DNA from 2 places in the Kluyvera huaxiensis genome. Region 2 is predicted to be linked to the other one. Evidence: predicted binding sites of a transcription regulator. Region 2 holds the regulator's gene; the other holds the start of a gene.
What was found. The regulator CRP, encoded in region 2, controls carbon source genes, mostly activating them, when cyclic AMP is high. The targets are predictions, from matches to a motif close to ATGTGANNNNNNTCACAT.
Positions count from the first base shown of each region.

Region 1: cytR (DNA-binding transcriptional regulator CytR) is a predicted target of CRP. The motif match lies at 2,167-2,184, and genes of this name have one in related genera.

Region 1 is NZ_JBEFLV010000016.1:75,160-78,342, forward strand. Features, by position in the region: gene ftsN (cell division protein FtsN) at 1-938, opposite strand, end outside; gene cytR (DNA-binding transcriptional regulator CytR) at 1,037-2,059, opposite strand; gene priA (primosomal protein N') at 2,211-3,183, opposite strand, start outside.
Region 2 is NZ_JBEFLV010000023.1:49,144-52,326, forward strand. Features, by position in the region: gene ABOC97_RS19970 (YccS/YhfK family putative transporter) at 1-1,194, opposite strand, end outside; gene crp (cAMP-activated global transcriptional regulator CRP) at 1,249-1,881, opposite strand; gene ABOC97_RS19980 (OsmC family protein) at 2,185-2,589, shown strand; gene ABOC97_RS19985 (phosphoribulokinase) at 2,601-3,183, opposite strand, start outside.

The DNA.
Region 1 (3,183 bases), on a different contig from region 2:
TTTGCGTGACCCGCCATCTTCAGGCGAGCAATGGTGCTATCGGCGTTATCCTTGCCTTTGACCGGGCCGATAACCACACGATTCCAGCCGTTATTGGTGGTGATTTTGGAGTCAAAGCCTTCAAAGGCCAGCTGTGCACGGACGGTTTCTGCCTGTTCAGCACCTTTAAATGAACCGCACTGCACCATCCAACGGCGCTCATCTTTTTTCTCGGTCGCTTTTGGCGGCGTGGTTTCACGCACAACCGGCGCAGCGGCCTGCGTTTTAGGCTGTGTGGCTGCGGTGTGCGCAGGCGTTTGCAGCAGATCCTGATACGCCGAGTTTGCAGCCGTAGATTTTGGCGGCTGCTGAGTTTGCGTTTGACGCGGTTGCTGAACCGGCTGAGGAGCACGTGTTTGCGGCTGTTGCACCGGCTGCGTTTGCGTCCACTGCTGTTGCTGAACCTGCTGCTGCGCCAGGCGTTGGCGCTGTAGCGTCTGCTGACGCTGGGCAGCCGTTTGCTCGTTCCACGGTACTTCGGTCAGTTGTGTAGGCTGCTGGCGCATATCTGCCTGCATTTGTGCCAATAGCTGACGCTGTTCGTCGGTGAGCTGATTTGGGTTGATAACTTCCCCGCCAGCAGACGGTTCGGTTGGCGCACGGGCGCCCGGCTGGCGGCTTTCCAGCTCTTTAATGTAACGCCAGCGTTCTTCCGGTTTCGGTGGCAGCCCATTCCCCGCGATCTGGCGGTTCTGTAGCGATTCGGACTCTTCTTTTTTGTGATGCGTGATGAAGTATAAACCGCCGATAAAAGCGACCACTACCGCCGCCGCAATCGCCACCATGGCAGGAGAGACCGCCGGAAAATTACTCTGCTTTTTCCGTGTATTCCGTGAAGCGCCGTTCTTTCGCCGCGAAGGTGCCTGCTGGCTGCGGCGTACATAGTCTCGTTGTGCCACTATCGTTTCGCTGTCTTTTTCCGTTAGTTAGCCCGACATGTTACTTAAGCGGCGGGGCTTTGACCAGACGAGCAAGTCCTAAAGCGCCCGGCTTTGTATCATATTTTGCTTGTACTGCCGCGAATAATCAGTTCGCAATCCAGAAGACGCGAACCGCTATCAACAACCTGCCCGCTCATTTGGTTCAACAGCAGCAACATCGCTTCCCGGCCGATATCAAAACGTGGCTGGGAAACGGTGGTCAGCGGTGGGTCGCAAAACTCCGCCAGCGAAATGTTATCGAATCCGATAATGGACAGATCGTCAGGGACTTTTAGCCCCCGGCGTTTTGCATAGGAGAGTGCGCCCAGTGCCATGATATCGCTGTGGCAGAAGACGGCAGTTGGTGGCTGCGGTAAGGCGAGCAGCTGTTCCAGCGCCGTGGCTCCGGCTTCAAAGGTGAAGTTGCCGCGAGCGATGTAGTGAGGGTCGACGGTAATACCGCAGCGGCGCAGCGCCTGAACGTATCCCTGCAGGCGATAGTGGCACAGCGGCATCTCCTCGGGGCCGGCGATACAGCCGATGCGCTGATGTCCCAGTTCATGCAGATAGTTTACGGCATCGAATGAAGCGGTGAGGTTGTCGATATGTACCGTGGGCAGCCCCAGCTCGGGAGCAAATTCGTTGGCCATGACCATCGGCGGCAGATTGCGCTGCTCTTCGATGCTGGCGTCAAATGGGAGACGAGAACCCAGCAGCAGCATGCCATCAATCTGCTTGGTGATGATTAAATCAATGAAGGTTTTTTCTTGCTGATTCTGATGCGCGCAGTCGCCAATCAGTACCAGATAACCCTGAGCTGCCGCGGTGACTTCGATCCCCCGGATCACTTCACTAAAGAAGGGATCGCAGATATCCGGGACGATAACCAGAATGGTGCGCGATTCATTGCGCTTCATGTTACGCCCCTGCAACTGCGGGAGATAACCTACCTCCAGCGCCGCCTGCTCAACGCGGTTGCGCGTCGCCTGCGAAACTTTTTCGGGATTCATCAATGCACGAGATACGGTTGCCGTAGAGACATTCGCTTGTAGGGCAACATCTTTCATGGTTGCGGCAACAACCGGTTTTTTAGCCTTCACCTGATTTTCTCCTCGACTCACTGGCGCAGGCACATCCTTTGTGACCTGACATCTGACACACTTTTATCAGATAGTTAGGGGGATCTGTTACAGAATTTTCATCAAAAGTGTGATGATTGTTTCATTTCACGATCCCGCTCTCAACTCTGCATTAACCTTCGATAGGGTCGACGTCGAGAACCCACTTCACTTTGCGGGATTCCGGGAGCGTATTGATGAGTGCCAGCGTGCCGGTAACAATGTGCTGCAAGCGTACACGTGAGGGATGTTGTAGCAGAATCTGCCAGCGGTAACGGCCGCCGCGCTTTGGAGCCAGGGCGGGAACCGGGCCAAGTACCCACAGCTTATCGTCCGCGAGCGGGCTTGCCTGAATCAGGTTACGTAGCTGTTGCAAGAACAGCGGCGCCTGCTGGTTGTTGTGATCTTCCGCGCGAATCAATACGTGGCTGGTGTACGGCGGAAGTTGCATGGTCTGGCGCTCCGCCAGCGCCTGTTCGGCAAAGGCGTCATAGCCTTTGTATAGCAACGTTTGCAGTAGCGGATGGTCTGGATGGTGGGTCTGCAGGACCACTTCGCCCTGTTTCCCTGCACGTCCGGCACGGCCAGAGACCTGGGTATACAGCTGAGCAAAGCGTTCCGCTGAGCGGAAATCGGCAGAGAAGAGTGCGCCATCAACGTCCAGTAGCGCAACCAGCGTGACGTCGGGGAAATGGTGTCCCTTTGCCAGCATCTGAGTGCCAATGAGAATACGTGCACCGCCGCGATGTACTTCCGCCAGATGCTGCTCTAACGCTCCTTTTCGACTGGTGGTATCGCGGTCGATGCGCGACAGCGGTACGCCAGGGAACATGGGGGCTAGAGCGTGTTCAAGCTGCTCCGTCCCCAGACCGACCGGCACCATATGCGTGGAGCCGCAGGATGGGCACTGACGCGGAATAGGGCGCTGGCTGTCGCAGTGATGGCAGCGTAGATGATGCTGCGCCTGGTGCAACGTGTAGTAGCTGTCGCAGCGCGGACATTCAGCAATCCAGCCGCAGTCATGGCACAAGAGCGTAGGCGCAAAGCCTCGGCGGTTCAGGAATAGGATTACCTGATTATCGGCCTGCAGGTGCTGACGCATACGG
Region 2 (3,183 bases):
CAGCAGTACCGTCATCAGGATCCAGTACGGCTTGGGTAAATGCAGGGCTGTGCCCATCAGGCTGGCAATACTCAGCATCACGCTTAGCCGCGCGGCGTTACGCAGCGCCGGGGATTTCAGCGACAGATAGCTTTTCAGCGCCGGGAAAAATGGCAGTCGGCGCTCTTTGTCAGCCATCAGATTGCGTGGATACAGCGGGCGCTGCGCGCGCAGCACTTTGGCGATGCGGCTAAAGTGCCAGGCGCAGAATTGGCCAACGGGGTTATCCGGGTGCTGGTGGGCAATTTTTTCCAGCGCGCCAATCTGCTTTTCCATCGTGAAGCGGCTGGGGTAGCGATGGTAGAGAATATCGTCTGCCAGTACGCGCAGGCGGGCGGCGACGGTCTGGGCGTTCCAGCGGATCACGGCTTCGGCGTGGCTACGTTCAACCAGTTTTTGCACCTCTTCCGGTTGATGCAGGCTAACGGAAATGTGCTCTTGTAAATCCAGCCCAACCTGAAACGCCCGCAGCAGACGCTTGTAATCGTTGTGCTGATTGGCCGCCAGCATATGCAGCTGCTGGTAGCACTGGGAGATTAAATCCACCACCTTCTGCTGACGGTTTAACAGCGGGGGCAGCGCGGTGCTGGGATCGGTATGCTGGGTCAACAGGCTGTACTTTGCTTCACAATAGTCGGCAAGTTGACGATAGAGCAGACTTAGCGATTCGCGCAGCGGCTGTTCCCGCCACATCCAGAACCACCACCAGTTGAATAAACCGAACCACAGTGTACCCAGAGCGTAGAGCAGCAACGGCTGCCAGATAGGCATATTGCCGGCGAGGCTGAGGGTGAAAATAGAGGCAATAAGCGATGCCGGCAGCAGACGCCCGTGCAGCGCGCTGATCTCCGCCGTCACGCCGAGAATCAGCGCAAGCCCGGTCAGTATTAACGGCAGCGGGATTTCATGCTCCAACAGCAACTGTACGGCAAGACTGCATCCGGCAAACAGGCAGCCACCGATAGTCAGACGTTTAAAAAAACGTTTATGCGGTGTATCAAGACCGGCGATATTGCAGCAGGCGGGAACCAGTGAAAACAGGAGGCCTTGCTGAAGGTGGCCGAGAATCAGGCCGATGGCAACCGGCAAACATAACACCAGCGTTTGCCGCAGTGCATAGTTGACTTCCGGATGGTAAATCAGCCTGCGCCACATAAGGGGATAAGTAAAAACGGCATATTGTTTAGACAATATGCCGTTTTAGCGGGATCAGCGGGTACCGTAAACGACAATGGTCTTGCCGTGTGCGGAGATCAGGTTTTGATCTTCCAGCATTTTCAGAATACGGCCCACGGTTTCGCGGGAACAACCGACGATCTGACCGATTTCCTGACGGGTAATCTTGATCTGCATACCGTCTGGGTGGGTCATGGCGTCAGGCTGTTTGGCCAGATTCAGCAGAGTCTGAGCGATACGCCCGGTCACATCCAGGAATGCCAGGTTACCCACTTTTTCAGAAGTAATCTGCAGACGACGTGCCATTTGCGAAGACAGGCGCATCAGGATGTCTGGGTTAACCTGAATCAGCTGACGGAATTTTTTATAAGAGATTTCAGCAACTTCACAAGCGGTTTTTGCTCTTACCCATGCGCTGCGTTCCTGGCCTTCTTCAAACAGGCCTAACTCACCGATGAAATCGCCCTGGTTGAGGTAAGAGAGGATCATCTCTTTGCCTTCTTCATCCTTGATGAGTACAGCCACTGAGCCTTTTACGATGTAATACAGCGTCTCTGCCTTTTCACCCTGGTGAATCAGCGTGCTCTTCGATGGGTACTTATGAATATGGCAATGAGACAAGAACCATTCGAGAGTCGGGTCTGTTTGCGGTTTGCCAAGCACCATGCGCGGTTATCCTCTGTTATAAGCTCTTCCCAGCGGCAAAACCTTGCAGCCACTGGTTGCAATAGTATCCTTCCCGTTACCTGGGAAGTCGGCTGTCGAATAGCGCCGCAGCCTGTAATGTGATGTCCTCTGCATACATGCAGTACGTTTATGTATTACCGTAGCATCCCGACTGTTTTAGCATAGCTTTAGCCGCGTGTCTCCTGGTGTCTCGCTTCAGCATGACGGGGATCGCCTTCCGTTGCGAGAATTGTTATGTGCGCGTAATCTGAGAAGAAAATTGCAACCTGGGAGTTAAAAATTATGCAAGCACGTGTGAAATGGGTTGAGGGGTTAACCTTCCTCGGTGAGTCTGCTTCAGGACACCAAATTCTGATGGACGGCAATTCTGGTGATAAAGCGCCAAGCCCTATGGAAGTGGTGCTGATGGCCGCGGGTGGCTGTAGCGCCATTGACGTGGTTTCTATTTTGCAAAAAGGTCGCTACAACGTGACCGACTGTGAAGTGAAGCTGACTTCCGAACGCCGTGAAGAGGCTCCGCGCCTGTTTACCCATATCAATCTGCACTTCATCGTGACTGGCAAAGAGCTCAAAGACGCGGCGGTATCGCGTGCGGTCGATCTCTCTGCCGAGAAGTACTGCTCCGTGGCGCTGATGCTGGAGAAAGCGGTCAATATCACCCACTCTTACGAAGTTATCGAGGGGTAATCCCCTCGACGTTAATTTCGACCTTCCATCAGACGCTGCACCAGCGGCGTCATGATGAGTTCCATCGCCAGCACCATCTTCCCGCCGGGCACCACCAGCGTGTTCATATGTGAGATGAATGACCCCTGCAGCATGGCTAATAGCCATGGGTAATCGATCCCTTCCAGATTGCGGAAATGAATCACCACAAAACTCTCATCAAGCGACGGAATACTTTTCGCGGCGAACGGGTTTGAGGTGTCTACCGTGGGTACGCGCTGGAAGTTGATATGGGTGCGAGAAAACTGCGGCGTAATGAAGTTGATGTAATCTTCCATTGAGCGCACGACGGAGTCCATCACCGCCTCGCGGGAATGGCCGCGCTCGCTGGTGTCACGGATCATTTTCTGGATCCACTCTAGGTTAACGATAGGCACTACGCCCACCAGCAGATCGACATGGCGCGCGACGTCGTGCTGCGGCGTGACGACGCCGCCGTGCAGCCCTTCATAAAACAGCACATCGGTCGGTTCCGGCAGCGGCTGCCACGGGGTAAATGTCCCCGGCACCTGATTCCACGGTACCGCTTCATCGTAAGTGTGTAGGTATTTGCGT